Regions from separate parts of the Shewanella avicenniae genome, predicted to be linked through region 1. Evidence: predicted binding sites of a transcription regulator. Region 1 holds the regulator's gene; the other holds the start of a gene.

Region 1 (16,312 bases):
AATTAAGCGTTGATAGCAGTGATTTTAACTTCAGTGAACCACTGGCGATGACCAGTTTTCTTTTCGTGATGCTTACGACGGCTAAACTTCTGGATAGTCACCTTTTCACCACGACCATGGCTAACTACAGTAGCAACCACTTTGCCGCCTTCAACTAAAGGGGTACCAACTTTAACGTCTTCACCATTTGCAACCAGCAGAACTTGATCAAATTCAACAGTTTCACCAGTAGCAACTTCGATTTTTTCTAAGCGAACAGTGTGACCTTCAGCAACACGGTGTTGCTTACCACCACTTTGAAAAACAGCGTACATAGCTATTTTACTCCGAAATTCTTAGCACTCAGGATGTAATAACGCTGAGCGCCACAAAAACTTTAATGACAATGGGCGCGGATTCTACGCGAAGAATCCAACACTGGCAAGCCCTAATTGGTACCGAGATAAAAAAGAGCAGTTTATTACACACATCCTTAGCTTAAGTACTGTCTTAACAGTCAATTTTAGGTAAAATCCTGCCGCAGTAGTATCTCAACTCAAGCAAAACGGGGGAGTCGCATCCCCGTAAAATCTAGGTCGAATATGGATTTAACCGCAATACGTCAGTTAGCCGATACTGACATGCAAGCAGTCAACCAACTGATTTATAAACAACTAGAATCAGACGTTGCGTTGATCAACCAACTGGGCTTCTACATTATTAATGGCGGCGGCAAGCGCTTACGTCCTTTATTGTCGGTACTTGCAGCCCGTGCAGTTAATTATAACGGTGGCGACCACGTTAAGTTAGCGGCAATCGTAGAATTTATTCATACGGCGTCCTTACTGCATGATGACGTGGTGGATGAATCAACCCTGCGTCGCGGTCGTGAAACAGCTAACGCCCTGTTTGGGAATAGTGCGAGTGTATTGGTCGGTGACTTCCTCTATACCCGCGCGTTTCAGATGATGACAGAATTGGAATCAATGAAAGTACTGCGTGTATTGGCGGATACCACCAATATTCTGGCGGAAGGGGAAGTATTGCAGTTAATGAACTGTAATGACCCTGACACGAAAGAAGAAACCTACATGCGTGTCATTTATTGTAAAACAGCCAAATTGTTTGAAGCAGCTACTCAGCTCGCTGCGGTAGTCGCAGGTTGTGATAAGCACATAGAACAAGCGATGGCGGATTACGGTAAATACTTAGGTACTGCGTTCCAATTGATTGATGACCTACTTGATTACACTGCCGACCCTGAAGAGTTAGGTAAAAATATCGGTGACGACTTGGCTGAAGGCAAACCTACTCTGCCATTGATTTATGCCATTTCAAACGGCGATGACACGGCCAAGCAGATCATTCGCGCCGCGGTTGAACAAGGCGATGGCACTGAGCATATCGCCACTATCGTTGAAGCACTGAATACCTGTGGTGCACTCGACTACACCTATCAAAGAGCGGTTGAAGAGTCAGAAAAGGCCATCGCAGCCCTAGCCCCTATTGCCGAAGGTGAAATTAAACAGGCGCTCATTAGCCTAGCGAAAATCGCGGTATCAAGAACACACTAGATACCGACAACGCCGTTAACAGCAGTTCAGCAAACAGACATGAAAAAAGCGGAGCATATTTATTGGCTCCGCTTTTTGATGCAATCACACTCGTGTTATTTAACGAACTCAACACCCAGCTGAATATCGGCGTTTAGAGTATCGAGCATACTGTCGCGTGCTTGCGCTTCAAATGCGCTAACGTCACCGTAAGGCAGTACTTGCTCAATACCATTTTTACCGAGCAATACCGGTTGGGCGAAGAAGGTTGCATGTTCGCTGCCGCCATCAACATAGGCGCATTCAACAACATTCGCTTCACCAAGCAGACCACGCACCAACGACAGACCAAAGCGACAAGCCGCTTGCCCCATCGACAACGTGGCACTACCGCCACCGGCCTTGGCTTCAACTACTTCAGTACCCGCGTTTTGAATACGTTTAGTGAGTGAGGCAACTTCATCATCGCTGAAGCTCACACCTTCAACTTGCGACAGTAACGGCAGAATAGTCACACCGCTGTGACCGCCAATGACGTTAATTTTAACGTCAGCAACGTTCAGCCCTTTAAGTTCAGCAATAAAGGTTTCAGAACGAATCACGTCTAAGGTCGTGACACCGAACAAGCGATTTTTGTCGTAAACACCGGCCTTTTTCAACACTTCAGCCGCGATAGCAACAGTCGTGTTAACTGGGTTGGTGATAATACCAATCAAGGCTTTCGGGCAGGTTGCAGCAACTTTTTCAATCAAGTTACGCACAATACCCGCGTTGATATTGAACAGATCAGAGCGATCCATTCCGGGTTTACGCGCTACACCCGCAGAAATTAACACTACATCTGCACCAACGAGCGCTGGTGAAGGATCTTCTCCGGAAAATCCTTTTATTTCTACGGCTGTAGGGATGTGGCTTAAATCAACCGCAACACCTGGGGTAACAGGGGCAATATCATACAACGACAGCTGAGAACCTGCAGGTAATTGGGTCTTCAGCAAAAGTGCAAGAGCCTGGCCAATACCACCAGCAGCACCAAGTACGGCAACTTTCATAGTCTTACTCCGTCAATCATCGGACTTTTTGTGATGTAGATCCAACTTTAGTGTGAAGTGAATTTAAGTCATGATCACAAAAGCTGCAATTATCCCTTAGTCATAGGGTTAGGTACTAGTTTGAAAGGGGATTTAAAAGTTTCAAATCTCTATGTCTATAAATGCTTACAGTTAAACATGCATTATTATTCACTCAATCTGACTATTTGTTGACAAAAATTTGAAATATATGCAGCATTAACCTGTCTAAATGAATACCTGGAATAGATAACTTAATGAAAACAGCAAAAAGCCAGGATGATCTGATCAAGACATTCAAAGCACTTTTAAAAGAAGAGCGATTTGGCTCTCAAGGGGAAATTGTCAGCGCACTGCAGACTGAAGGGTTTAACAACATTAATCAGTCTAAAGTATCGCGCATGCTCAGCAAATTTGGCGCGGTGAGAACCCGCAACGCCAAGCAAGAGATGGTGTATTGCTTACCGGCTGAGCTTGGTGTGCCAACGGCAGGTAGTCCGCTGAAAAACTTGGTACTGGATGTTGACCACAATCAGGCGATGATTGTGGTGAGAACCAGTCCCGGCGCGGCGCAGCTGATCGCGCGCTTACTGGATTCTATCGGTAAGCCGGAAGGTATTTTGGGTACTATCGCTGGGGACGATACTATTTTTATCTGTCCATCAAACATTAAACAGATCGATGACACCTTAGAAACCGTCAAATCGCTGTTTAATTACTGCGAATAAGCTGACCCACGTTGGAAGCAAAACAGGCACCCATGCGGTGCCTGTTGTTTTATCTGTCATCGATAGCGATTAATCGTCATATTGAAGCATAAAATCCAAAGATGGTGCAAAGAAGGATGAACCGCTCATCGCTTGAGTAAAATGCAGCATATGGTCGTGATGCCCCGCACCGTCGCCATGAATCATACTGGCCAACATCTTTTCAAAGTGTTCAGGGGTGCGGCAAGTCGAAATGAACATCAACCCCTGCTGTTTTAAACCACCAAACGGCATACTTTGACGCAGAATCTCCATAGACTCACCATTTTCATCTTTAAGATTGACGCGTTTAATATGGCTGGTCAGCGGCTTATCTTCAGATTCATACTCAATGTTATCTTGCTTAGTACGGCCGATAATATCTTCCTGTTTTTTCATCGGTAAGCGTTGCCACTTCTTCATGTTGTGCGCATATTTCTGCACATGAATGTAGCTGCCACCGCGAAATGGGTGGTCTTCATCGCCAACTAACGCGACTTTTTGACGATTACGCCCTTTAGGGTTCTCTGTGCCATCGACAAACCCCGTCAGGTCGCGATTATCCATGTAGCGAAAACCGCGCTCTTCTTCTTGCAGTTCAGCGAGATCGTCCAGCATGTCATACACCTCATTGGCCACAAGATGCAGAATATCTAGTCGATCGCAACGAAGGTGGATGAACAGATCATACTCAAGCGCTGGCGCATCTCGATTCCCCTCTGCCATTGCTGGAAATGGGCGCAACAAGTGTGGTCGGCCATCTGGATACAAGCTATCCCAATAGTTAGCTCCTACAGCAACAAACCCGTTAAAGGCACTATCAGCATACTGATCTGATAACTCATAAATGTGCTGGGCGATGCTCGCTAAGCAAGGCCGCATCTGCACCTCAGCACCTTCTACGGCATTAAACATCAAATAGATGCTATGTAGATTACCTTCGGCACAAATTCCCAACTGTTCACGTGGCATATCGATAATATCCATCAAGATACCTTTTACTGCAGATGATATTTACGCAACATTATCCGCTTATCTATTCAAATGTTAACGCGTTATTTTGTTACTAATATCCGGAAACCTGTCCGTCTTTACGGCTTTCCGAAGCACCGCGGTAAACGCCAGATTTGGCGTCGAAACCAATAGCTTGATAGCCACCAAATGCGCCCAGCGAGTCACGCATGACATGGCCTTTTTTCATTAATTCTCGGCGAGTTTCCATCGGGAAGCCCGATTCAAGGCTGACGTAGCCGCCGTCTTCCATCACCTCACCGGTTGGCTGAGTCGAGCCGGTATGTAATATTCGTGGTGCATCGCCAGCTTCCTGTAAATTCATACCAAAATCAATGATATTAATCATGATCTGGGCATGCATTTGCGGCTGGGTTGCCCCGCCCATAACACCAAAGCTCAGCCACGGCTTACCATCTTTGGTGACAAATGCGGGAATAATGGTGTGAAACGGCCGCTTTCCGGGAGCATAACTATTAAACCTGCCAGGGGTTAGATCAAATAACTGACCACGGTCTTGCAATACAAACCCTAAATCTGGCGGCGTCATGCCAGAGCCCATCCCACGGTAGTTACTTTGAATCAGCGACACCATATTGCCTTCTGCATCGGCAGTTGTGAGATAAACGGTATCGCCATGTAAAAGGTTGGGATTACCTGGTTCAACGCTTTTAGCCGCTTTGTTAAGATCGATTAACTTGGCACGTTCATAATTGTATTTTTCCGAAATCAACTGCTTTACGGGGATATCGTTAAAGGCAGGATCGCTGTAAAACTTAGCGCGGTCAGCAAACGCGAGCTTTTTCGCTTCAACAAACAGATGCACATATTCAGCACTTAATTGCCCCATCGCTTTTACATCGAACGGCTCCATGGTTTTGAGGATTTGCAGCGCTGCAATACCTTGTCCGTTTGGCGGTAATTCCCACACGTCATAGCCACGATAGTTCGCAGAAACTGGCTTAACCCATTCGCTTTGATGGCTGGCAAGATCGTCATAGCTAAGATATCCGCCCTGCGCCTTCATATACGCCGCGATACTCTTGGCAATATCACCTTTATAGAAGGCATCACGCCCCCCCTTAGCAACTTTTTCTAAGGTACTGGCTAATGCCGGATTTTTAAAAATCTCACCAGTTTTCGGCATAGCGCCATGGGGCATATAGGTTTCTTTGAAGCCGGGAAATTTACCCAACCGCTTAGCGCTCGCTTGCATGTAGTACGCAATCAATTCAGAGACAGGAAAACCATTACGCGCATAAGCGATAGTCGGCGCGAGGTTGTTTGCCATCGGCAATTTACCGAACTTATTATGCAGTTCAAACCAGCCATCAACCGCCCCGGGCACAGAAACGGGTAATGGACCAAAAGGCGGTAAGTATTCCAGCCCCATCTGCTGCAACATATCCAGTGTCAGCGATTTAGGACTACGACCAGACGCATTTAGCCCATACAGCTGCTTGTCCTTCGCACTCCACACTATCGCAAACAGATCGCCGCCCATCCCTGCACCAGTGGGTTCCACCAGCCCGAGCATCGCATCTGCTGCGATGGCTGCATCAACAGCGCTACCGCCCTGTTTTAATACATCGAGGGCGACTTGTGTGGCTAAAGGTTGACTAGTTGCAGCCATGCCATGGGTCGCGTAAACCTCGGAACGACTGGCAAATTCAGCACCGGTAATTCGATCATAAGCAAAAGCATTGGCTACCACAGTTACAGAACCAATGAATACAGAACACATAATTGCGGGTAATAGGCGCATCAACACTCCATCACATTATTTTTAGCTGTGTTTCGCCAATACCGATGACCGGCATTGGGGGTGAAATCGCGGATTGATTACGAAAAAGTAGCACAGATGTGAAGATTTGTTGATAACTGCGGCTGTAATAAAACATTTCAAAATGAACTAGCTAGTGCATTTCCGCCTTTATTCATCCTAATTTAGCCAAGACGTATGTAGAAACTGCACTACACTTTATGAACTGTGTGGATGGAATAAGGAGTTGCTTAGATGGAACTAATCATTTTGTTGGCGGTATTACTGGTGTTGTATTTTGCATTTATGCAGATATTGGCTCCCAGCCCCAGAGTGAAAGCACAAAAATCGACTGCCAAAAGCCGTAATCCTTACCATGCTGTCAGTATTATGAGTGACAAGGAGTGTTGCAATGCTGCAGTGGAAATAGAAGGTAAACGTTTCTTATCAGCAGATGCTCCTATTTTACCACTCAAACAATGCTCTGCGGCCACTTGCCGTTGTCGCTATGAGCATTTTGAAGACCGCCGGGTTGTGGGTAGCGATCGTCGTTTAGACTACGGCATCACACATGATCTTTACGGCGCCTTTGGTGAAGTCAATCGTCGCGACCGGCCGCAAGGTCGCCGAGCAACGGATAAACACACCATCGAGCTGATATAACGTCATCGGCTAAGTGAATGATTAGCACGGTGACGTTTCAGCAAACAAACTCACCTGCGACAGCGGTCTTTGCCACAAGGCAATCGCTGGAGCAACATTACGCCAATTAAGTTCAGAACAGCGAAAATCAAGGTAATCGACAATACACTTCAACATGATATGCCGCACGTCAAAGGGCTCAGCGGTGATTCCGCTTTTGTCTAAATGTTGTAATGCGCGCAAAATCGCCTGCTCATGGCGCATTAACCATTGTTGTGAACCGCAATGCTCTTCGAATCGCCGAATTTCCATTCGCAATCCAAACGCTGCATCCATAACCCCTTTGAGCAATGAGAACTGTGTCGCCGCTTGCCATTCATTAGCTGCGAAAAACAACTTAGTACCGCCCTGCGATAACGTGGCGAGATACCGCAGAATCACTTCGCTGTCATAGATGGCAGCTCCGCCATCAATAATCAAACAAGGCACTTTGGCCAAAGGATTTGCTTCAAGTAACTCAGCGCCATCTTCAAACGGATCACAGAGTTGTTCATCGATATTGGTAAGATGTAAATAGCGCCATGCCACCCGCACAGCACGCGCATAGGGAGAGGCAACGGAATAAAGTAGCTTCATATCAGGTTACCAGTATTTTTCAGTGGTGATTTGCCCAGGGGCTCGACGCAAATTTTTGCTAAATCCACGCTCAGTTAATAAGTCATTACATTGTTTGATCATCTCGGGGTTACCGCACAGCATGATTTGACTCTGAGTCGGAGACAATGATAGCCCAACGCGCTTTTCCAATTCACCAGTTTCTAATGCCGTGGTAATTCGGCCCGGATAACTTGTCTCATCCGCCTGACGGCTGATGGCCGAAACAAAATGAAAATTTGGCCGTGCTGCGGCAATCTGAGCTATTTGCTCACGGTAGGCTAGATCTGAGACTTGCCTAACCCCATAAACCAAAACCACTTGGGTAAATCGCTGCCATACTTGTGAGCTTTGCAGTATCGAAATAAAAGGGCCAACGCCAGTGCCCGTTGCCAATAACCACAAGTGTTCTCCCTGTGCTGGCAATTCTGACAAAGTTAAAAACCCTGTAGCGCTAGTGGAGATATCGAGAGCATCGCCAACGTTCAGATGATGAAGGCGCGGAGACAATTGGCCATCAGCGACTTCCATCGCCAAAATCTCGCTAAAATCAGCCGTTGGGGAGTTCACCAACGAGTAGGCTCGCGCCAATCGACGATCTTCGCTGGGTAAACTTAGCTTAATAAACTGCCCCGCTTCGAACGGAATTTTTGCGGCCAATCGCAGACTAAAGAGCCGCTCATTCCAATCGATGCGTGCAATGACATTGGTGCTTTGCCACATAACAATTCCTCCCATCGAATACACTCTAGCTTATCCTGCGCTAGATAAAATAAAACCCCAACGATGTGGGGTTTTACGCGAGTTACGAATTTATTATTCAGTGATGTCTGTGGCAGTCTCGTCTGTGGGCTGCAATAAGTTTTGCTGAAACTTATCTAATCCTTGCTGCACGAAGTCATAGGTCGCGTTGACACCATCAGCAATGTCTCCATCCAACACATTGAGCTTATCGAGAATATCGCGCGCCTCGCCAAATCCTTTATCGATAGCGCCGCCAATAATCCCCATAAAGTTACTGAGTTGTTCTTCAAACGATAATTGCTGATTTTGCTGCTGATAAACGCTGAAAAACTGAGTCGCAAAATCGACAATTCGGCCGGCAGTAGCCTCTGGACTGTAATCAACATCACTATTCGCTATCGTTTGAATGGCATTATCGCCCAGTGCGGGCGCAAGCTCTTCATTTATTGCTTCTAGTGCGGTGCGGTATAGCAACGCTAACGGCTGATTACCGCTGCTTAACGCGACATCTTCTTGAGCGGCTAAGACAGCGCTGTTCATATAGTCGCGGCTTTGCGCCCGAATACTTTTGCTGCTGGCAACTTCAGACACCGCTTTGCCATGATTACCATCAACCGTTGCGGATTTGTCTTTCGCTACCTGCGACACTTGATAGCCATGATTCTGGACTTCCATAACCAACACTCCGTTGTGACGATACCTAATCTATATCGGCCATTATTTACACAAGTTTAGTCGCTGCTGAATAAATATCCCGTCAAATAATATGGTATACACTAACAATCAAAGCCGGTTGAACGACTAACGTCATAATTGTAAGGGAGAATTTATGGCTAACTCTGAATGGTTGTTGTGGCTGCTCGAACTGTTCTCAAGCCTTTTTTTAATTGTTATCGGCACTGTGGCCTTAATGTTGGTGTATATGTACTTGGTCGATCGCTTTCAGACCAAACAGGCGGTAAGGCACAACTATCCGATTATTGGTCGATTTCGCTATTTCTTCGAAAAACAGGGGGAGTTTTTTCGACAGTATTTCTTCGCCATGGATCGTGAAGAATTACCGTTCAATCGTGCAGAGCGAAGTTGGGTCTACCGCGCAGCGAAGAATGTCGACCGGACCATCGCTTTTGGTTCAACCCGCTCTCTAGAAGCCAACGGCTCAATCATCTTCTTAAACACGGCTTTTCCGGCAATTAGCGGTGAAAGCGTTGCAGCAACTCCAATGACGATTGGTGAACATTGTCGGCACCCCTATGTCACCGACAAGATTTGCCATATCTCAGCCATGAGTTTTGGCGCCTTGTCACGCCCGGCGATTACCGCATTATCACATGGTGCTGCGATGGCAGGTTGTTGGCTTAATACCGGTGAAGGTGGCCTTAGCCCTTATCATCTAAAAGGAGGCTGCGACATTGTGTTTCAGATTGGCACCGCAAAATACGGCGTTCGCAACGATAAAGGGCAGCTGGATTACAGCAAACTCAGACAGCTCGCTGAAAAGCCACAAATTAGAATGTTTGAAATCAAAATGAGCCAAGGTGCCAAGCCCGGTAAAGGCGGTATATTGCCAGGAATTAAAGTCACCGAAGAGATTGCCACGATTCGCGGGATACCTGTTGGACAAGACTCCATCAGCCCGAATGGCCATGTTGAATTTCAATCTGTCGGTGACATTCTCGATATGATCGATAACGTAAGAAGCGCCACAGGCAAGCCCACAGGGCTCAAATTCGTGTTAGGCGAACAACAATGGTTGGCAGATTTATTGGCGGAAGTTAATCAACGTGGCATAGCAGCGGCACCAGACTTTATCACCATTGATGGGGCAGAAGGCGGTACAGGCGCAGCACCACAACCGTTAATGGATTATGTAGGATTGCCACTCAAAGAAAGCCTGCCAATTGTGGTGGCGTTACTGAGACAACATGGATTAAAAAACCGAGTGCGAGTAATTGCCTCAGGCAAGCTGATTACTCCATCTCGCGTTGCCTGGGCGTTAGCCTTAGGCGCTGATTTTATTGCATCAGCTAGAGGCAACATGTTTGCCTTGGGGTGCATTCAGGCATTGCAATGTAATAAGGACACCTGCCCTACTGGCATCACCACCCACAACAAAAAATTACAACAAGGATTAGATCCTCGTGATAAATCTGTAAGAGTTGCCAATTACAATCGCATTCTGCATCACGACCTTGGGATGTTGGCGCATACTTGCGGCATTAACGATCCCCGAGAATTGTCACCGCGACATATTCGCATTGTGACGGAATCAGGTTTTAGCCAAGCGTTGGACGATAGTTACCGCCACTTGGAACGTTGATCTCGTGTCTGGCGCAAAATTTTAATAAGTTACATTGTGCGCCACATCACACAAATGATAGTATTCGTGGATAAGATCAAAGACTTTGATACTGAGAGGAACAAGGATGAAAACGACCTACATGAGCCTGTCGCCCAGCACAGACTTAGTTAAAGAGGCATCCTTCAGCTGCAAAAGTTGTAGCCGCATGATCGAAATCGAAGGTGAATTGCTGTGCTATCACGGTGGTAAAATCACCAGCCTCAAGCCATTAAATCCGGTCGATGGTTGTAAGAATCTGCTGTGTGATGGCTGGGAAAAAGAGCGTAGCTCTGAAGAATAACGGCATTGCCATCCGCATTACTGCGGATGGTGAGCCAGATTCGTTTTGTTAATTGACGCATACAGCGCATCGTAATTTATCCCACCCAATTGCTTCTCTGGCTTCATCGCCAACGTCAGCCCTCTCGTAGTAATAATCAACCCAGCGCGTAATTCGGTATGAAATTGTGCTAATTGCATTTCATCAATACCGCGTTTAATCAGCGTTGCAGATAGACTGCGCCAGTCGGTGGTAACCTGATGCTGAGTGCCTTCCAAGCTGACTAACAACGAAATATTTTCCATATATTCTCTCCAGGCTATTTTCATCATCTATCCCTAGATACTAGTCAGCACAAGCTGAATCATTACTGAATCTAGATCACGATCTTTAACTAACTTAGTTGCATAGTACCTGATAAAAAGCTAATGCGCTTCAATGTAATATCATCTTGCACTTTTTTTCCTTGTGATGAGATCCATGAGGTTATCGGCAACCTATTTCTTTGCTAATCTAATTCGCGCAGATAGCAAGGGACTGACGCGAAGAAGATAGGAACCGTTAAGATCTGTATAACTAAAGCGAGAACAAGGTCCCGTTATGCCGGATTCAAAAAATAATCGCCCGCCATTGCCGTTGGTACAGACGTGGGTGTGGATGATGGTTGAGTCGAACGTGCCAGAAATCAGAGAAAAAGGTAAAAATAATCTCATCGCTTGTTTCGGCAGTTTGGCAGAAGCCAATAAATACGTACAACAACAGCTAGAAACGGACAAAACTTCTTAGGGTTGTATCTGATAGACAAATCCCCACTGAGCAGGAGCTGAGTGGGGATTTTTTTAACCCAAAGCATTGGGTGTAGCTGGCTTACTTACTTGAATTACGGCGCGCGATAACCGCTTCATTCAAGGTTGCCAACAAGGTTTCGGTATCATCCCAGCCAATACAGCCATCGGTGATACTTTGGCCATAACACAAAGGTTGACCAGGCTTAAGATCTTGACGGCCTTCAACCAAATGACTTTCCACCATTACGCCGAAAATCGCCATTTCACCTTTTGCCATCTGCTGAGCAACATCTTCAGCAACCACCAACTGACGTCGATAGTCTTTATTCGAGTTTGCATGGCTAAAATCGACCATGATGTTAGGACGCAAGCCTGACTTTATCAGCTTGGCTTTAGTATCTTGCACATATTCTTCTTCGTAGTTAGGCGCTGTGCCACCACGCAAAATGATGTGGCAGTCCTGATTACCTTTGGTCGATACAATCGCAGAATGACCATATTTCGTTACTGAGAGAAAGTAATGTGATGCACTCGCGGCGCCAATGGCATCAATCGCAATCTTGATATTGCCGTCGGTACCATTTTTGAAACCCACTGGGCAAGACAAGCCGGAGGCCAATTCACGGTGTACTTGTGATTCAGTGGTCCGCGCGCCAATCGCGCCCCAACACATTAAATCAGCCAAATACTGCGGCGTGATCATATCCAAGAACTCACCGGCAGTCGGCATACCTGCATCGTTCACCTGCAACAGCAAACTACGCGCTTTGCGTAAGCCATCGTTAATATCAAAGCTCTTGTCCATGTACGGGTCATTGATTAACCCCTTCCAACCGACTGTGGTACGCGGTTTTTCGAAGTAAACCCGCATGACAACTTCCAGCTGATCTTTGTACTGTTCCCGTAGCACACTTAAACGGCGACCATATTCAATGGCTGACTCAGGGTCATGAATTGAACACGGCCCAATGATCACTAACAGACGATCATCAGCCCCCTTCAGAATATTGTGAATACTCTTACGTGAGTTAAACACAGTTTCAGAAGCTGCGGCAGTCGCCGGAAATCTTTCCAGAATGGCTATCGGTGGTAAGAGTTCTTTTACTTCATTAATTCTTAGATCATCATTCTGGTACGGCATGATTTCTACTGGCCTCTAACATTCAACGACACAAAAATTTAAATTTATACTTTTAGTAGTTATGTTTCAAATATTGAACAAAGTTTATTAAAACACAGGTAACAGGTATTAATCCACCAATGATTTAGGCTTTTTAGCTAAATAAATTCAAGAAATTGTGCATAAAGTAATAACCTGAGTAGCGCCAGATTTAAATCAGGGAAAGCGAAGAAATTAGCCATAAAAAAAACAGGGCTTAAGCGCCCTGTTTTTCAGCCAAACTTACTGTTTTAGTGATTATGCGTTTTTAACAGTCACGAACTCTGGGTATGCATCAACACCACAGTCGTAGGCATCAACACCGTTGTACTCTTCTTCTTCAGAGACACGGATGCCCATAGTCGCTTTCAGGATTGCCCAGATAACCAGTGAAGTACCGAACATCCATGCGAAGATAGTCACAGCACCCAGTGCTTGTGCACCGAAGGTCGCATCAGCGTTAGATACAGGTACGACCATAACACCGAACAGGCCAGCCACACCGTGTACAGAACATGCACCCACTGGGTCATCAATCTTCAAGCGGTCGAAACCAACGATTGAGAATACAACCAGCGCACCAGCAACCAGACCAACAATACCCGCCATCACTAATGATGGGCTTGCTGGGTCAGCAGTGATAGCAACCAGACCAGCCAAAGCACCGTTCAGCACCATAGTCAGGTCAGCCTTGCCCCATACCATCTTACACACGATCAGCGCAGATACTGCACCGAATGCCGCAGCAGAGTTGGTGTTCACAAATACTTTTGCTACTGCAGATGCATTTTCAGCATCAGATACCATCAGCTGAGAACCGCCGTTGAAGCCGAACCAACCGAACCACAGGATAAAGGTACCCAGAGTTGCCAGCGGCAAGTTACAGCCTTGGATTGGGTTAACTTGGCCATTAGGACCGTATTTACCTTTACGTGGGCCAAGTAACAATACGCCAGCCAGTGCAGCAGAAGCTCCAGCCATGTGCACGATACCACTACCAGCGAAGTCAGAGAAACCAGCTGCAGACAGGAAGCCTGAGCCCCAAGTCCAGTAACCTTCGATAGGATACAGAACAGCAGTCAATACGACAGAGAAGATCAGGAATGCCCACAACTTCATACGCTCAGCAACAGCGCCAGAAACAACTGACATTGCAGTTGCAACGAACACTACTTGGAAGAAGAAGTCTGATTCTAATGCGTGATCAGCACCTTCAGCTTGAGAACCGATCAGTGTGCCGAATGAAGGCAACCAGCCACCTTCAGTATTGTCTACATACATAATGTTGTAACCGACCAGCAGGAAGGTCACACAAGCGATTGCATATAGAACGAAGTTCTTGGTCAGAATTTCGGTGGTATTTTTAGCGCGAACCAAACCAGCTTCGAGCATCGCGAAACCAGCGGCCATCCACATAACAAGAGCTCCAGACACCAAGAAGTAAAAGGTGTCCAACGCAAAGCGAAGCTCTGTAACGGTAGTCCCCAATTTGGTTAATTCTTCCATTGTTATTATCCCCTTTCCCCTTAAAGCGCTTCAGAGTCAGTCTCACCCGTACGAATACGGATAACTTGTTCTAGATCTGTCACGAAAATTTTCCCGTCACCGATTTTGCCTGTGTGGGCAGCGTTAGTAATCGCTTCCAGCAGGTGCTCTAGGTTTTCTGCTTTTGTTGCAATCTCAATCTTCACCTTAGGCAGAAAATCCACTTGGTATTCTGCGCCACGATAAAGTTCGGTATGCCCTTTTTGACGACCAAAGCCTTTAACTTCGGTTACTGTCATGCCTTCAATCCCGATTGCCGCGATAGCTTCGCGAACATCATCTAGCTTGAATGGCTTGATGATTGCGCTGACTAATTTCATCCAGACCTCCAAATCGCCTTTATATGTAGTGTTGTTGGATTTTTTAATTCAAGCATTAGGCCAAAATGTTAATTTTTTGTATTACAAGGAGTTAGCAGATCACCCACCATTTTCGTGCGTTACATTTGCACCAATAAGTTACATAGCGAACATTTTTGCACCAATTTGAATCAAACAATGTTCTTTGGCTGCACCGTTGTCGACATCAAACTTAATGACCTAAACTTGATCGGGGTCTCACTACAGGAGAGTACAGTGATAAACAGTAATGAATGCGTAATGGTGTTGGTGGATGTACAGGGAAAACTTGCCCGCATGATGGCAGATTCAGAGCGGTTGCATCAACGGCTAGCCACCTTAATTAAAGGCATACAATTATTTGATATTCCATTGATATGGCTTGAACAGTTGCCCGAAAAACTCGGTTCCACAAGTGAAGAATTAGCCACGATTCTCGCAACTCAGCATAGGCCAATAATTAAGCAGCACTTTAGCGCATGGCAAAATGACAGCTGCCGCCAAGCGTTGGCCGATTTGGGGCGTAAGCAGGTGATATTAGCGGGCATAGAGGCCCATATCTGTGTTTATCAAAGTTGTGCCGATTTTTTAGCTCAAGGCTTTGATGTACATCTAGTTATTGATGCGATTGATAGTCGAGACCCTGCAAACAAAGAAATTGCCGTGCAAATGATGCAAGCTAGAGGTGCAATGCTGACCCAAACTGAGTCATTGCTGTTCGAATTGCAGCAGATTGCCACAGGGGAACGTTTTAAAAAATTGCTAACACTGATCAAATAAGCACTAGAAGCTCAGTAAGCCTCGCGCGCAGTTTAGCAGTCGCGCGCCAAGCGAGGTTGCCGCTATTCACCACGCCATTAACAAACAAAACCGCTCGATGAATTACCAGCGTTAATTTCACATTAGCATTTGGCAATTTGACCTTGGCGACATTATCGCCCCCACAAACTCGCTACACTTTCACTAACGTTTTTGTAGAACCGCCTCTCTCATATGAATAGCGAAAGCCACTGCTGCACCTTAGTTTACGATATTCGCGACAGCCGCTACCTTAACATTACGGGTCGCTGTACCCTGCGCTGTCAATTCTGCCCTAAACACAACGGCAGTAAGCAAGTGCATCAATATCAACTCGCACTGGATCACCAACCCAGTGCCGCCGAGATCATTCCACAACTGGGTGATGTAACCGCCTTTAAAGAGTACGTGTTTTGCGGCTATGGTGAACCAACACTCAACCTCACGACCTTGCTCAATGTGGCGCACGAAATTAAGCGTCAAGGCGGTCGCGTGCGGATCAACACGGATGGTCTAGGTAATCTGTTCCACCGCCGCAACATTTTGCCAGAACTGGCAAAGTGTACCGATGCGCTGTCTGTATCCTTGAATGCACAGAATGAAGCGGTATATCTGCAGCACTGCCAACCGCGTTTAAAAGATTCGTGGGTAGCAGTGAATCAGTTCATTAAAGATGCGCCACGCTACATCAAAGATGTGCAAGTATCTGCCATTGAAGGATTGCAAGGGGTTGATATTGCCGCCTGTAAACAATTGGTTGAAGCGGCAGGCTGCCAATTTAAGCATCGCGTGTTGGATGTCGTCGGATAGATCTGTCGCCGCTGTAGCGAACAATATTTCGTGTTAACATAACCGCATTGTTCGCTTCAGCCACTATTTGAATGTCCAGTAAACATCGACTC
Region 2 (16,312 bases), 680 kb from region 1:
ATAGCTCGCGTTGCCACCCGTGCAGCTAACGGTGTGGATGCTCCACAAGTGTGGGTTGAAGCCCACCTCGCAAACGGCTTACCAGCCTTTACCTTGGTTGGCTTACCCGAAACCTCCGTTCGAGAAGCCCGCGAGCGGGTTCGCAGTGCCATCATCAATGCCGGCTTCGAATTCCCGATGCGGCGCATCACTATCAATCTCGCTCCAGCTGATCTGCCCAAACAGGGTGGCCGTTATGATCTGCCAATAGCCATCGGCATTTTGGCGGCATCCGGCCAGTTGCCGATTAAATCGCTCGAAGGTTGGGAGTTTGTCGGCGAGCTGGCGCTAAGCGGCGAGGTGCGTGGCTGCAACGGCTTGCTGCCAGTGATTATTGAAGCGCGCAAACTCGGCACCAGTTTGATCATGCCGCAAGCTAACCGCAATGATGCCGAACTGGTGGGCTATCAACAGGTACAATTGGCAGCCCATCTGCAACACATCGTGGCGTTTTTGCATGGTCAACAGCAACTGCCGGGGATTAATGCCAGCCCAGATTGGGTCTCACCACCGCCAGCAGCCGTCGGCTGTTTAAGTGAAGTTATCGGCCAATACCAAGCTAAGCAGGCGTTAGAAATCGCCGCCGCAGGCAATCATAATCTGCTGTTTCTTGGCCCACCGGGGACTGGCAAATCGATGCTCGCCAGCCGGATTCTCTCCTTACTGCCAACAATGGATTACGAAGAGGCGCTGCAAGTATCAGCGATTCATTCGGTGGCGGGCATGCCGCTCGCCCCACAGCAGTTTTTTCAGCGGCCATTTCGCGCGCCACATCATACGAGTTCGGCGATTTCACTGGTTGGCGGCGGCAGCATTCCCAAACCGGGCGAGATCTCGCTGGCGCATTTGGGCGTATTGTTTTTGGATGAAGTGGCCGAGTTCCCGCGTAAGGTGCTCGATTGCCTGCGTGAGCCGATGGAAACCGGCGAGGTAGTGATTTCGCGCGCCGCCGCTAAGCTCAAATTCAATGCTAGGTTTCAGCTAATTGCCGCGATGAACCCAAGCCCCTGTGGTGATTCAGGGCCAGAAAGCCGCGCCTCACCAGAGCAGATTCGGCGTTACCTATCCCGCCTGTCGGGGCCATTTATTGACCGCTTTGATTTGACCGTGGAAGTGCCCAAACTGCCACCCGGCACCCTCACCGCCGATAGCGGTGATGGCGAAACCAGTGCCAGCATTGCCCAACGTGTCGCCAGAGCACGTCAAACCCAACTGCAACGAGCAGGAAAATTAAATAACGAACTGTCGGGCAGCGAGCTAAAACAAGCAGGGTTTGCCGCCGCGGATCTGGTGTTTTTAGAACAGAGTGTCACCAAATTAGGCTTATCAGTCCGCAGTTTTCATCGCTTGCAGCGTGTTGCCCGTACGATTGCAGATTTGGCCGAATCGCCCATCGTGGAACGGCGCCATATTGCCCAAGCATTGGGTTATCGCGCCATGGACAGGCTGCTGGCCAACCTGTCCCGCCAGTAACCGTTATGCTGTTACTCGGTGACCATTAGCTGATGACGCCGCCGCAGCTTAGGCTAATAATTTACGCGCGGCGGCAACGACGACGCTAATCGCTTTGGTTTCAGTGGCTTTGATGACCGCTTCATCAGGGATCTCTTGCTGAGTGCGGTTAACAATCACCCCAGCGACACAGGCAGCACGCCAGCCTTGACTGGCACACATAGTAAACAAGGTGGCAGATTCCATCTCGTAGTTGAGTACCCCAAGCTCCTGCCAGTGTTTCAATGAACCTTGGAAACGTTGGGTCACGCGGCCATTAACCGTGTCATAACGCTCTTGCCCTGGATAGAAGGTATCTGATGAAGCCGTAATACCCACGTGCGGCTCAACACCTTGCTCACGTGCGGCAGCCACTAATGCTGAAGTACAGGCAAAATCCGCCACCGCTGGGTATTCCAGTGGTGCAAAGTGCTGACTGGCCCCATCAAGCCGTACTGACGCCTGTGACACAATCAAATCGCCCACATTCACCTTACTCTGAATTGCACCAGTGGTGCCAATACGCAGGAAGGTACGAATGCCCAACTGGGCTAACTCTTCCACCGCAATCGAGGTCGAAGGGCCGCCAATACCGGTAGAGCAGATCACTACTGCTTGGCCATCAAGCTTGCCTAAATAGGAGGTAAATTCGCGCTGACTCGCAAGAAACTGTGGCTCATCAAGTAACGCGGCGATGCGTTTAACCCGTTCAGGATCACCAGGAATAATGGCTAATTCGGCACCTTGCAGCATGTCGCGGGTTAAGCCCAAATGAAATACATCCGCCATAAATACAACCTTTTCAAAAAGTTAATAAACGATACAGGCGAAGAAAGCGCGCTGAGGAGTAAGATTACCTGAATCAATCTCGGAACGCTATTGACCATATAAATAAACTTGCGTTCAAATTTAAAGACAATAACCAATTTGAAGGCTTTTTTTGAAGGCTGATTAAAACACGCTACTATTAAATTCTTGCTGTTTTTGTTAGGCAAAGGAGTTAGCCCAAAATAGCGAAAACAGTAAGCGTCACTTCCATTCAACGTAAAGGAGTTGCCTATGTTTTCAGAATACAGCGCGTTGGTTGATCAGCTCAAAGCCGACGATAGCCTGTTCCTCAAGTTGTTTAATGAACACGAACAGCTGGATAAAGAGATTCAGAAAAAGGAACGCCATCCTGCGAGCGAATTTACTTCCGAACTAAAACAGTTGAAGAAACGCAAGCTAGAACTTAAAGAACAACTCTTTGATATTTTGAAGGAACAACCTGCATACAAGCATTAAATGACAAGGGCGCCAGCGGCGCCCTTGTTGATCTCTAGCATAAACTTACAGGTAGTAAGCGTGCAGCGGAGGGAAACCGTTAAAGCAAACGGCTGAATAAGTGGTGGTATAAGCACCGGTGGTTAGCCAGTACAAACGGTCACCAATCTCTAGATCGTTCGGCAGACCGTAAGCATATTGCTCATACATGATGTCAGCACTGTCGCACGTTGGTCCAGCGATAACACAACGTTCCAAATCACCTTTCTTCTCAGTGAAGATCGGGAATTTAATCGCTTCATCCATGGTCTCGATCAAACCACTGAACTTACCTACGTCGGTAAATACCCAACGCTCAAGCGCCGTGTGCGATTTACGGCTAATCAATACCACTTCAGAGACCAATACACCGGCATTGGAGATCAGTGAACGACCTGGTTCCAAAATGATACGCGGCATATCTTCACCGAAATCTTCCATCAGGAAGTAGTGGATCTGCTCGGCATAAGTTTGCAGGCTGTTGGTTGGGTCAAGATAGTTTGCAGGGAAACCACCGCCCATGTTGATCATCTGCAGCACGATGCCATGCTCGTCACGCAAACGGTCAAAAATCATCTTTACTTTGGCAATTGCCGCATCCCACGCACCGATATCACGTTGCTGAGAACCCACGTGGAAAGAGATGCCGTAAGGCTCCAATCCCAGCTCTTTGGCCAGTACTAACAGTTCATATGCCATTTCGTTTTGGCAACCAAACTTACGTGACAGCGGCCAATCGGCAGTTTCTGTACCTTCAGTCAAAATACGCACGTATACGCGAGAACCCGGTGCTTCTTCAGCAATCATACGTAGATCTGGCTCTGAGTCAGAGGCAAACATACGCACGCCGCGGTTATAAAACTCACGCACATCTTTACGCTTTTTGATGGTGTTGCCGTAACTGACACGATCAGGCGTTACACCAATATCCATCACCATATCCAACTCGTAGATAGACGCGATATCAAAGTTTGAACCTTTATCACGCAGTAACGAGAGGATCTCTTTGGCAGGGTTCGCTTTAACAGCATAAAACACGTCAGCTTGTGGAAAAGCACCCACCATATCATCGTACTGTTTAGAGATGATATTGGTATCAATCACCACAAATGGCGTTGGTTTGCTGTCAGCAAACGCCTTAATTTTGCTAAAAGTTTCGCTGTCGTAGTAATCAGCTACGTCAATAGCATGGAATTGGCTCATTAGCCTTCATTCTCCTTAAGTGATGCGGCGATAAATACTAGCCGTGTCAGGTTGAAAAACGTGCGCAGTAGACGACATTTTTCTCTGTGATGCAATGAATTTTTGCCGTCAAAGAGTAAATTTTTATGCAGTTTGGCAATCGATTTTTACAACCTCAAAAAACGCGCTTAAAATCAATTTATTACCAATCAAAAGCAGCTGACTTAACTAACAACGTTATGCAATAAAGCACCACATTTATGTAACAAAATCCTGCTACTGCGCTGCACTCAACCGTCGCACTAACTGCAGAGTATAGATGATGGGGAGGTGATCTAAATGACAAGCCGATGTTTGCTAAGGAAAAGGAGTAAACAGAACTGAACACTCAGCGCCGTCAGAGCCTATGAATGGCCCACGGCGCACGGTTTGACGATTATTTCATTAGCTCAGTGAGCACATATTTCAGTGCCTCGGCTTTATCAAAATAGCGGATTTGGGTGACCTGCATTGCATCAACATCTAACAGTGCCGCAGTGCCTTTTGCTGCAGGGTAAAATTTAGTGGCCTCGCCCTCTTTATCAAGCGCAATCACGTAACTAAGTTCCTGCATTTTGGGTTGTGCCACAAATTTCAAAATGAGAGATGGCATGCCGCTGACATCGGCGACATACACCAAGCCTAACTGTTGCAACTGTGCAGTGGTCATGCCCTCTAGCGCGGTTCTGGCAACCTCGGCGCCATCCATCGATCGAGAAAATAAAATCCAGCGGGTTTTACTGTCAACCACGATGGGTTGCTCAAATTGGTCTGCTAAAGCCAGCTCCGTCAAATGATCACCAATGGCGTACTCGCTTGCAGTGGTTAGCGAGCATTGCAACATAGTCAAAAAAAACAGCATTAGCTTTACTGATTTCATCTCTTACCTTTGTCGTTCGTTGTATATTGAGAGCGCCAAATTGGCTAAAAATCACCATAGCACAATCTAAATTAATAAACTGCGGCTTAAGGAGCAAAGCATGGCAGAAAATGGAATAGGTACTGAAATTGCCCAGTTACAACAAGTTTATCAAGTAGTTGTTGAATTTTTGGTGAATTACAGCTTTCAAATTATTGGTGCGCTGATCATCTTTTTGCTGGGTCTCTGGGTAGCAAATAAAGTTGCCACCCTTGTACGTAAGCAGATGGATAGCCACGATATCGACGTGACCCTAACGAGTTTCGTTAGCAATCTGGTGCGGCTGATTGTGATTATCATGGTGGCGGTGATCTGCCTCGGTAAACTGGGGATCAGTGTGACGCCTATGGTGGCCGCGATTGGTGCCGCATCGCTCGGTGCTGGTTTGGCGGTACAAGGCATGCTATCCAACTATGCCGCAGGGATTACCATTATCGTCACTCGCCCATTCGTGGTGGGCAATACCATCACCATCAAAGAGATTACTGGGCAGGTGGAAGAGATCCATCTTGGGGTCACCACCCTCACCAATGAAGAAGGTGAGTTAATCAGTATCCCCAACAAACATATTGTGGGTGAAATCCTGCATAACTCATTTGAGAACAAGTTGGTTGAACTACATTTCAATGTCGATTTTCAGACAGATCCGCAACAGGTGATCAGCCTGATAGAACAGGTATTGCGAGCATTCAACCAAGTCGATACTTCGAAGCCACTGCAAGTCGGCATTAATGATTTTTCAGACGCAGGATTTGGCTTTGGCGTGCGCTATTGGGTACCGACTGCCAGTTATTTTCAGGACAAATATAAAATAAATTTGGCGATTTGGAATGCGCTACAACATGCTGGCATCAACATTTCCACCCCTGTGAGAACGGTTATAATTGTGGAAAATCGGCCAAAAATTGACTGAGTTCAATTTATTGACGAATTGTTGTATTTCGGACTGGCTTACGTTGGCAAAGCTAGGTAAATTGTCTCTGCTCATTAAGTGAGCTGCAGCTAATTTTTGCTGCTCCGTCTTTAATCTATTGGCATCAATTATCAACCAACAGAAGACAACAATTTATGGTCCATCTACAAGAAAAATACCAAGAAAGGCGACGGACCGCCGTGCCAAATGAGGAAGTTTGGCATTCGCTCAATGCAGAGCAAAAAATGGCATTATATCGACTACAGGGATACGGTTATCGTTTGCTGTTTGTCAGACAGTTGTTCGCTGGTCCTTTAGCGATTATCGCTCAATTTGACCAACTGGCAACGATAAGCAGTGATGGTGCTGTCGATTTATCACCATCTATAACCTTGCGCGCCTAGCGCAAAATAAAAAAGGGAAGCTCGGCTTCCCTTTTTTATTTATATCGCGTCATCAACTCGCTTATTTCTTCGCGGCTAACGCTGCTTTCACTTGTTGTACCGCAGTACCACCCAACACATCGCGTTTCTGCAAACAGGCTTCAATGGTCAGGTTCGGATAAACATCCTCGCCAATGACATTCGCAAAGCCTTGCAGTTGCTCCAGTGGCAACTCTTCAATCGCTTTACCTTCGCTAATAGCTTGCACCACCACTTCGCCTACCACATGGTGCGCTTCGCGGAATGGCATGCCTTTACTCACCAAGTAGTCAGCCAATTCGGTGGCGTTAGCATAACCTTGCTGTGCCGCGGTGCGGGCGTTGTCGCGGTTCACTTTTACGCCTTCGAGCACCAATGCCGCCATTTTCAGACACAAGCTCCAGCTGTCGATTACATCAAACAGCCCTTCTTTGTCTTCCTGCATGTCTTTGTTGTATGCCAGCGGCAGTGCTTTCATGGTGGTGAGAATGCCCACCAGCGAACCATAAACCCGCCCGGCTTTACCGCGGATCAGCTCCAGCGCATCGGGGTTTTTCTTCTGTGGCATCAAAGATGAGCCGGAAGTGACGTTATCCGCCAATTCGATAAAGTTGGCTTCGCCAGAGTTAAAGAAGATCATATCTTCTGCCATGCGGCTCAAATGCAACATGCTGATTGATGCGTTGGAACACAACTCAACCACGTGGTCACGATCCGACACGCTATCTAAGCTGTTCAGTGTTGGCCCTGCAAAATTGAGGCTTTTTGCCAGCGCATAACGATCAATCGGATAAGCGGTACCGGCAAGTGCGCCGCTACCGAGTGGGCAAGTATTGAGGCGATTCATGGTGTCTTCGAGGCGAGAAATATCACGCTCAAACATCTCCACATAGGCCAGCGCCCAATGACCAAAGGTCACAGGTTGTGCCCGTTGCAGATGGGTATACCCAGGCATGACGGCATCGACCTCACGCGCAGCGACGGCGAGCATCTCTTGCCGTAAGCCTTGCAGTAATTCAAGCACAGCAGCGCCTTCCTCTTTACACCAGAGTTTCAAGTCAGTCGCGACTTGGTCGTTACGTGAACGGCCGGTGTGCAGCTTTTTGCCGAGATCGCCGACCTTTTCAATCAGCTTTTGCTCCACGAAACTGTGAATATCTTCGGCGCCGGAAGCAACGATCTGTGCTGGTTCAGCGCGTACTTCATCGAGCAGTTCCGCCAATGCTTGGTGCAACGCGCTTAGCTCATCGCTGGTCAGAATGCCGACACTAGCAATCGCCGTTGCCCACGCAACAGAGCCTTGAATATCTTGCTCAACCAGTCGATAGTCCACTGGCAATGAGTCGTTGAACAGTTGAAACAGCTCGCTGCTAGGACCGCTGAATCTGCCACCCCATAACGCCATGATAAATCCCTCGTATTTGGTTCAATAAAAAAGGGCGCCGCGGCGCCCTTGCGCTTTACTCGCTTACTTTTGGCTGTTAAGTGCGCGGATGCGACTGGCCAGTGAGTACAGACGGATAAAGCCCTCAGCATGACTCTGATCGTAAACAACATCAGCACCAAAGGTTGCAAATGCTTCAGAATACAGGCTGTTAGGTGATCTTTTCTTAACTGCGGTGACTTGGCCTTTATAGAGTTTCAAGACCACTTCGCCGTTCACGTCTTTAGCTAAGGCTTCAGACGCCGCCACCAACGATTCACACAGAGGGGTGAACCAACGGCCGTCATACACTAAGTGCGACATTTGACCGGCAATCTGCTCGCGCCACGCGCGGCATGTTTTATCGAGTACCAACTCTTCAATCGCACGCAGTGCTGCAACCATGACGGTGCCGCCCGGAGTTTCGTAGCAACCACGAGACTTCATCCCCACCATGCGGTTTTCGGTGATATCGACACGCCCAACACCATGTGGCGATGCAATAGCATTCAGCTTCAATACCACTTGATACGGTGTTAACGCTTCGCCGTTCACTTCAGTCACGCGGCAGTTTTCTACTTTCAGTGTGACGTATTCAGCTTCGTTTGGTGCGTCTTCTGGATCGGTCGTCCAAGTCCATACGGCTTTTGATGGCTCATTCCAAGTGCTTTCCAACTCGCCACCTTCGGTAGAGATGTGCCATGCGTTAGCATCACGGCTGTAGATCTTCGTGGCTGAAGCGGAGGTTTTGATATTACGTTCAGCCAAATAATCCAACAGATCTTCACGGCTTTCCATGGTCCATTCACGCCATGGGGCGATGACAGCTAGATCCGGAGCTAGCGCGGCAAAGCAGCTTTCAAAACGGACTTGGTCGTTACCTTTACCAGTACAACCGTGACACAGTGCATCGGCGCCCACTTTGCGTGCCACTTCCACTTGCGCTTTGGCAATGATTGGACGCGCCATTGAGGTACCCAGCAAGTAAGTACCTTCGTACACAGCGCCAGTCGCGATGGTTGGGTAGATGTAGTCTTTAACCAGCTCTTCTTTTAAATCAACGATGTAACATTCAGAAGCGCCTGATGCTAATGCTTTTTCTTTCAAGCCCACCAGCTCTTCTTCGCCTTGGCCTACGTCAGCACAAAAGGCAACGATTTCGCAGTTGTTATAGTTTTCTTTCAGCCACGGGATAATGGCAGAAGTATCCAAGCCGCCGGAATATGCCAATACGACTTTTTTAACTTCGGTATTTTTCTTTGCGATAGACATGATTATTTCCTGAATTACAAGGCCGCAGCCATCAACTTAATAGAGTTACCAGCACCGCATTTTGCGCATGCATCCGGTTTTGCGCTTGCTGAAGGATCAGCGAGCCTTCACCATCCATCACTTCATCGGTGACTTCAACGCCGCGGTGGGCAGGAAGACAGTGCATGAAGTATTTAACGTTGTACTTATCCATCATTTCGCGGGTCACTTGGTATTGACCAAATTTAGCCGCGATATCAGAAAGCTTGGTGTTATCACCCATGGATATCCAAGTGTCGGTATACACCGCATCACACTCTTCCAGTGCCGCAACATCAGACGTCAGCAGCAAACTGCCCCCGTGGGCGGCCGCTAACTGTTGTGCTTGGGTCACGACAAAACCATCTGGGAAGTGACCTTCTGGGCAGATCACTGTCATCCGCATACCAAGCACAGCCGCACCTAACATCAGTGAATGGGTCACGTTGTTGCCATCACCGATGTAGGCCAAGCTGACCTTCTTCAAATCACCTTCGTTTTCATACAAGGTGAGAAAATCCGCCAAGGCTTGGCATGGGTGAAACAGATCTGACAGCGCATTAATCACCGGCACCGAGCCATATTCAGCCAGTTCTTCAATGGTGACATGGCTAAAAGTACGGGCAACGATGGCATCGGCCCATTGAGAAATATTACCTGCAAAGTCGGCTACCGACTCACGCTTACCTAAAGCACCGTTTTGCTGATCCATGTAGACACAGTGGCCACCTAGCTTGTTGATCCCGATATCAAAGCTGACGCGAGTACGCAGTGAGGGCTTTTCAAACAGCATGACCACACTTTTGCCATCGAGCGCGGTGCGGTATTCCTCAGGTGCGGCTTTCATCTTCGTCGCCAGCTCTAACAGAGCCAACAGCTGCGACTGACTCAGTTCTTTCAGAGACAACAGGTGCTTCATAATTCTTCCTTTCTATGGTTGTATTTGCGTGCCGATGTGCTCTCCCCGGGCCAGCGCAGCTAATTGTGCTGCATCTCGCCATGAAGCAACCTGAACCGGCTGCCCCATCTGCTCGGCCACTTCTAATGCGGCCTCCACTTTCACTTTCATGCCTTTGGCAATCACGCCTTGAGCCACCAGCTCAGCAATCTGTGCACGATTCAAACTACGCAACAGTTCACCCTTGCCATCAAGTACACCGGGTACATCTGACAACAGAATTAACTGACCATGCACTAACTTAGCCAACACAGTGGCGGCATCGTCGGCATTAACGTTGAGTAGCTCACCGTCAGTGGTCATCGCAATCGAGCTGACAATCGGCAACCAGCCTTGCGATAAAATAAATTTCAAATATGTGCCATCTTTTGGTGCGACCTGACCCACCATGCCCAGTCTTGGATCTTTGATGGTGGCATCAACCAAATTGCCATCGGCTAAACTCAGGCCCACCACAGTGGCACCTGCTGCCGTTGCGGCACCTTGTAAGACTTTGTTTGAGGTACCGGCTAACGCCCCCACGACGACCGGCATATGTTCTTTCGGGCTGACCCGCAGGCCATCGACCTTTTCAGAGACCATGCCGTTCGCTTGCAGCTGTTCATCCACCAGATAACCGCCGCCATGCACCAGCACAACTTTGCGGCCAGCGTTGACCATGTCCGCGGCGGTTTTCATCAAACCTTGCATGCCTTCAGGGCTTTGCATCAATGCGCCACCCACTTTCAATACCAATACGGTGTCATTCGTGCTCATGAGAATCTCTCCGAAGGCGTCACATTAAGCCAATTGGTAATGAATCTTTATGCATTGCAATGCTTGGCTTGCTGCACCTTTCATTAAATTATCGATGGCGCTTGATACCACCAGATAACCGCTTTGCTCGTCATACTTCCAACCCAGAATGCAGTTTGGGGTCAGTACAACGTCGTCCACTTTCGGGAAACGGTTATGCATTACTTTGACAATTTTAGAGTCATCGTAGACCGCATAGGCTGCGCTGATCTGCTCCGTGGTCGTGCCAGGCTTAAGTTGCACGGTAATGGTTGCCAAAATGCCACGCTTAAAATTGCCCAAGTGTGGGGTGAAAATCACTTCTTGCCCCAATTGCGTTGCAATTTCAGGTTGATGACGATGGCCAAGCACGCCATACGGTGTTAATGACACTTCACAAAAACTGGTATGCAGCTGCGCTTTACGGCCTGCACCGGTCACGCCACTCACGGCATTGATCACCGGATAGGCATCAGTTAAAAATGGCTTCAATGGTTTAAGCGCGGTTAATGACGCAGTCGGATAACAACCGGGTACCGCAATCATGCGGGTGTTTTTTACCGCTTCGGCGTTCCACTCAGCCAAACCATACACCGCCTGGGCCAACACCTCAGGTTGGTTATGCTCAAAGCCATACCATTTTGGATATTGCGCAGCATCGCTAAAACGATAGGCACCACTTAAATCAAATACGGCTAAACCTTGCTGATAAAAATAAGCAGCGAGTTCTAAACTGATCACATGTTCTGTAGCTAACACCACAGCATCGGCTTCATTCACAATGGCCGCTTTTGCTTCAGCTGTCAGTGGCTGTAAGCAATGAGTCACCTGCTGATAAACAGGATATAAGTCTGACAAGGCCTTGCCCTTATCCAGACTATTTTCCGATACATACAACCCTTGGATAGAGAGTTCAGCTTCCGCTTGAATAAGGGCTGTGATTTGGGCGCCGGTGTATCCGCTCGCACCGATAATGGCAATATTTTTCATCGCACTCGCATCGCTATCTGATCAATAAAAATGGGCAGCATGCTACTGCCCAATAAAACTGCACGCTGTTTAGTTTAACGCCACTAGGATTATTCGCAGCTATTATTTTTATGGTTCTGTGTTTAAGGCCGCGTTGACTAAACATGCTGCAGCATCAGCTTTCTGATGACACTTATCAGAATTGTTTGCTAGACTACCACAAAAGCCTATTTATGCAATATATGTGAATAGATATATTTGGAGTGTTTTTAACAAATGCGCAATAAACAGCCAACCCTCGCCCAAAGTTTTGCTGCGCTTCTCGCCGCACCGTCTATCAGCGCGATTGATGCGAGCCAAGATCAATCCAATAAGCCCGTACTTGACTTGTTATGCAATTGGTTTGGCGACTTAGGCTTTCAATGCCAACAACAAGCGGTGGCCAATACGCGCGACAAACACAATTTTGTGGCCACCCTTGGTCAAGGGAACGGGGGATTGTTGCTTGCGGGGCACACAGATACCGTGCCGTTTGATGAGGGTCAGTGGCAAGTAGATCCCTTTAAGCTGACCGAAAAGGATGGCAAGTGGTATGGCTTAGGTAGCTGCGATATGAAAGGCTTTTTTGCACTGATATTAGAAGCACTCAAAGAGATACCGCTCGATAAACTGCAACGACCGCTGCATATTTTGGCCAGTGCCGACGAAGAAACCACCATGAATGGTGCAAAGGCCTTTGCAGCTAATGCCGCAATCAAGCCTGAATATGCCATCATTGGCGAACCCACCAGTTTGCGCCCGGTGTATATGCATAAAGGGCATCTTGCCCAAGGGATCCGCATTGTCGGCCGTAGCGGTCATTCATCCGATCCCGCCAAAGGACTAAACGCCATTGATATTATGCATTTGGTGATTGGCCAACTGCTGAAACTACGCCAGCATCTGGCAGAAAATTACCGTGAAAACGCCTTTAGCGTGCCCTATCCCACCATGAACTTTGGCCATATTCATGGGGGTGATGCCGCCAACCGGATCTGTGGTTGCTGCGACCTGCATTTGGACATTCGGCCACTACCGGGGATTGCCCTGCAAGATTTGGAACTGATGCTGCATCAATATCTGAAGCCGGTAGTCAGCCAGTATCCGGGGGCAGTTACCATTTCAACTTTATATCCGGGCAATGAAGCGTTTAAAGACTCGGCAGATTCTGCATGGAGTCAATTAGTGGCATCACTCGCAGGCAATGCGCCGGAAGTGGTGAACTATGCGACTGAAGCCCCATATATTCGCCAGTTAGGTTGCCATACATTAGTGTTAGGGCCTGGCAGTATTGAGCAGGCGCATCAACCCGATGAATATATGGCACAAGATCAACTTAAGCCCACCGTTGAGTTACTTCGCAAACTTATTTGGCATGCCTGCATAAAGGATTAACATAGCTTTAGCGAATGCCGCAGCAGTTAGCGAATAATGCAGCCTGCGGCAATATTCCCAGCAAAAAAATATCGATTCTGCAACGGCGCTCGTCACATTTGTATTACAAGTTGACCAACAGGCAGGTGGATAGGTATCGTGGTGGGTTCTGGTTTTTACTTACCAAAGCCCTTCATTAATGGAGTGAGAAACAATGGTAGATATGTATGCGTCGCTGCGCGCCAATGTGAATATGTTGGGGCAAATGCTCGGTGAGACCATGAGCACTGACCTTGGGGAATCGTTTTTAGAAAAGGTTGAGCAGATCCGCCAGCTCGCCAAAAGATCCCGCCAAGGTGATACTCAGGCACGGGATCAGATGCTGGCGCTATTAACCGCCTTGCCGGACAACGAATTAGTCCCCGTCGCCAAAGCCTTTAACCAATTTCTCAACTTAGCCAATATTGCCGAACAGTTTCATACCATCAGCCGTAACTGTGACGAGATGGTGTGCGTACCTGATCCGGTTGAGCAACTGCTGGGCAAAATGCTGGACGATGGCCGCGTTGATCAACAACAACTGCAACAATGCTTACGCAATCTCGATATCGATCTGGTGCTCACCGCACACCCAACCGAGATCTCGCGTCGAACGCTGATCTATAAATATGCCGCAATTGTTGATTGTCTCGCCGCGTTAGAAAATACCCAGCTGAGCGAACGTGAACACAGTCAATTACGGCTGCGCTTACGCCAGTTGATTGCGCAGATTTGGCACACCAATGAGATTCGTGAAGAGCGCCCAACCCCAGTTGATGAAGCGCGTTGGGGCTTGTCGACCATTGAAGCCTCACTGTGGCACGCCATTCCTGACTTTTTGCGACAACTGAACGACAAAGTGCAAGACCGTACTGGCGAACAACTGCCCATCGATTTTGCCCCAATCCGCTTCTCAAGCTGGATGGGCGGTGACCGCGATGGCAACCCGTTTGTTACCGCCAAAGTGACGGCAGAAGTCTTAGATCGTAACCGCCACGCCGCGGCGCGTTTGCATCTTAAGGATGTCGTGCTGTTGGTCGATGAGTTGTCGATGTCAAAAGCCAACGCTGAGCTGATGGCTTACACCAATAACAGCCCAGAGCCTTATCGTGTTGTGTTGCGTGACTTGCGCCAAAAGCTGCGCAACACCATCGATTATTTGAATGCGCGCATTGCAGGGCATCACCCAGAAGTGGACGAAACCAGCATCATTTGGCACGAAGAGGATCTCAAACGGCCATTGATGATGCTTTACACCAGTCTTTACGACTGTGGAATGCGCCTGATCGCCAATGGTTTATTACTGGATATGCTGCGCCGAATCGCCAGTTTTGGGATTCACATGGTGCGCTTGGATATTCGTCAAGATTCCGGCCGCCACGAAGAAGTATTAAGTGAGCTGACCCAATATCTGGAGATGGGTGATTACGCCAGCTGGAATGAGGAAGAGAAACAAGCCTTCCTGCTGAAAGAGCTGCGCGGCCGTCGGCCATTAATTCCGAACACCTGGAAGCCATCGGCTGACGTCAATGAAGTGTGGTCAACCTTTAAGTTGATTGCCTCACAGCCGAGTCGCTCGTTAGGTTCGTACGTGATCTCCATGGCCAGTAAGCCATCTGACGTGTTAGCGGTATTACTGCTGCTGAAGAAATGCGGTTGTAAACATCCGATTCGCGTCGTGCCGCTGTTCGAAACATTAGAAGATTTGACTCACGCGGCTGATGCCATTCGCCAATTGCTGAGTATCGATTGGTACAAAGATTACACCCACGGTATGCAAGAGGTGATGATTGGATACTCCGACTCAGCTAAAGATGCCGGGGTTATGGCGGCTGGCTGGGCACAATATCAAGCACAAGAGCAGTTAGTGGACGTCTGTAAAGAAGCAGGTGTGAAACTGATGCTATTCCATGGTCGCGGCGGTACGGTTGGCCGCGGTGGCGCACCAGCACACGATGCGATTTTATCGCAACCACCGGGCTCAGTTGATGGCCGAATCCGCGTCACTGAACAAGGTGAGATGATCCGCTTTAAGTTTGGTTTGCCTAAACAAGCGGTGCAATCGCTGGCGCTGTATACCTCAGCGGTAATGGAAGCCACGCTGTTGCCACCACCAGAGCCAAAACCTGAATGGCGCGCCTGTATGATCCGCGTCGCCGCAGATTCCGTAACCGCCTACCGCGATGTGGTGCGTAACGAACCTGATTTTGTCCCTTACTTCCGCGCCGCAACACCAGAAATCGAGTTAGGTAAACTGCCACTTGGCAGCCGACCAGCCAAACGTAAAGTGGATGGGGGCATCGAAAGCTTGCGTGCCATTCCGTGGATCTTTGCTTGGTCGCAAAACCGCTTGATGCTGCCGGCATGGTTGGGCGCAGGTGAATCACTGAAAATGGCCGTTGATCGTGGCGAAGAAGCATTACTCAAGGAAATGGAGCGCGAGTGGCCATTCTTTAGCACCCGCATCTCGATGATGGAGATGGTATTTGCCAAAGCAGAACCAAACTTAGCGCGTTACTACGAAAAATGCTTAGTGCCTGCATCATTGCATCATTTAGGTGACACCCTGATTGAACGCCTGCAACTCGGTATTGATGTGGTGAAGCAACTCACTGAGAGCGATGTATTGATGTCGCACACGCCATGGAACCGTGAATCAGTGCAACTGCGTAACCCGTACATTGATCCGTTGAACTTCCTACAGGCTGAGCTGTTAGGCCGTACTCGTAAGGAAGCGCAACCCAGTGCTAAACTGGAGCTGGCATTGATGTTAACTATTGCGGGTGTTGCCGCCGGCATGAGGAATACAGGTTGATCAAACGGTTATTTTTATTACCGCTGCTACTCTGGCTGGACGGTTGTGCCAGCCAGTACAGCATTTCAGAGCAGCAAGTGCAGCAATATCTCAACGACAAAGTGGTCAAACAGATCAAGCTGGATAGCGAAGGGATGAAGCTGCAATCTGGCATTACGCGGCTTGACGTGAAACTCGGAGAGCAAGCGGAGCGGATTTCGGTGACGGCGTTTGGCGAGTTGAAGTTGGAAACACCGCTGTTCCCGCTGTACGCCAGTATGCAAACCCGCTTTAGCGCAACGCCGCGTTATCAGGCAAGTAACCACAGTTTATATCTTGACGATA

The links. The regulator ArgR, encoded in region 1, controls arginine synthesis, uptake and breakdown. The targets are predictions, from matches to a motif close to ANTGAATANNTATTCANT.
Region 2: the regulator ArgR is predicted to act here: its motif matches at 11,944-11,961, upstream of argC (N-acetyl-gamma-glutamyl-phosphate reductase).

Annotation. Positions count from the first base shown of each region.
Region 1 covers NZ_CP071503.1:3,211,343-3,227,654, forward strand. The annotation lists gene rplU (50S ribosomal protein L21) at 3-314, opposite strand; gene ispB (octaprenyl diphosphate synthase) at 582-1,553, shown strand; gene mdh (malate dehydrogenase) at 1,649-2,584, opposite strand; gene argR (transcriptional regulator ArgR) at 2,860-3,330, shown strand; gene JYB87_RS14275 (Dyp-type peroxidase) at 3,400-4,335, opposite strand; gene ggt (gamma-glutamyltransferase) at 4,415-6,103, opposite strand; gene JYB87_RS14285 (hypothetical protein) at 6,377-6,784, shown strand; gene JYB87_RS14290 (glutathione S-transferase N-terminal domain-containing protein) at 6,806-7,399, opposite strand; gene JYB87_RS14295 (ferredoxin--NADP reductase) at 7,406-8,140, opposite strand; gene JYB87_RS14300 (DUF5610 domain-containing protein) at 8,234-8,836, opposite strand; gene JYB87_RS14305 (FMN-binding glutamate synthase family protein) at 8,991-10,481, shown strand; gene JYB87_RS14310 (hypothetical protein) at 10,588-10,803, shown strand; gene JYB87_RS14315 (hypothetical protein) at 10,821-11,087, opposite strand; gene JYB87_RS14320 (hypothetical protein) at 11,383-11,568, shown strand; gene aroG (3-deoxy-7-phosphoheptulonate synthase AroG) at 11,650-12,711, opposite strand; gene JYB87_RS14330 (ammonium transporter) at 12,988-14,235, opposite strand; gene glnK (P-II family nitrogen regulator) at 14,256-14,594, opposite strand; gene JYB87_RS14340 (hydrolase) at 14,850-15,392, shown strand; gene JYB87_RS14345 (TatD family nuclease-associated radical SAM protein) at 15,606-16,220, shown strand; gene JYB87_RS14350 (PAS domain-containing protein) at 16,292-16,312, shown strand, end outside.
Region 2 covers NZ_CP071503.1:3,888,700-3,905,011, forward strand. The annotation lists gene JYB87_RS17135 (YifB family Mg chelatase-like AAA ATPase) at 1-1,512, shown strand, start outside; gene udp (uridine phosphorylase) at 1,561-2,319, opposite strand; gene JYB87_RS17145 (YdcH family protein) at 2,590-2,814, shown strand; gene JYB87_RS17150 (type III PLP-dependent enzyme) at 2,860-4,035, opposite strand; gene JYB87_RS17155 (hypothetical protein) at 4,451-4,933, opposite strand; gene JYB87_RS17160 (mechanosensitive ion channel family protein) at 5,034-5,885, shown strand; gene JYB87_RS17165 (hypothetical protein) at 6,086-6,289, shown strand; gene argH (argininosuccinate lyase) at 6,351-7,712, opposite strand; gene JYB87_RS17175 (argininosuccinate synthase) at 7,776-9,002, opposite strand; gene JYB87_RS17180 (ornithine carbamoyltransferase) at 9,034-9,939, opposite strand; gene argB (acetylglutamate kinase) at 9,952-10,734, opposite strand; gene argC (N-acetyl-gamma-glutamyl-phosphate reductase) at 10,759-11,742, opposite strand; gene argE (acetylornithine deacetylase) at 11,998-13,155, shown strand; gene ppc (phosphoenolpyruvate carboxylase) at 13,349-15,988, shown strand; gene JYB87_RS17205 (DUF1439 domain-containing protein) at 15,985-16,312, shown strand, end outside.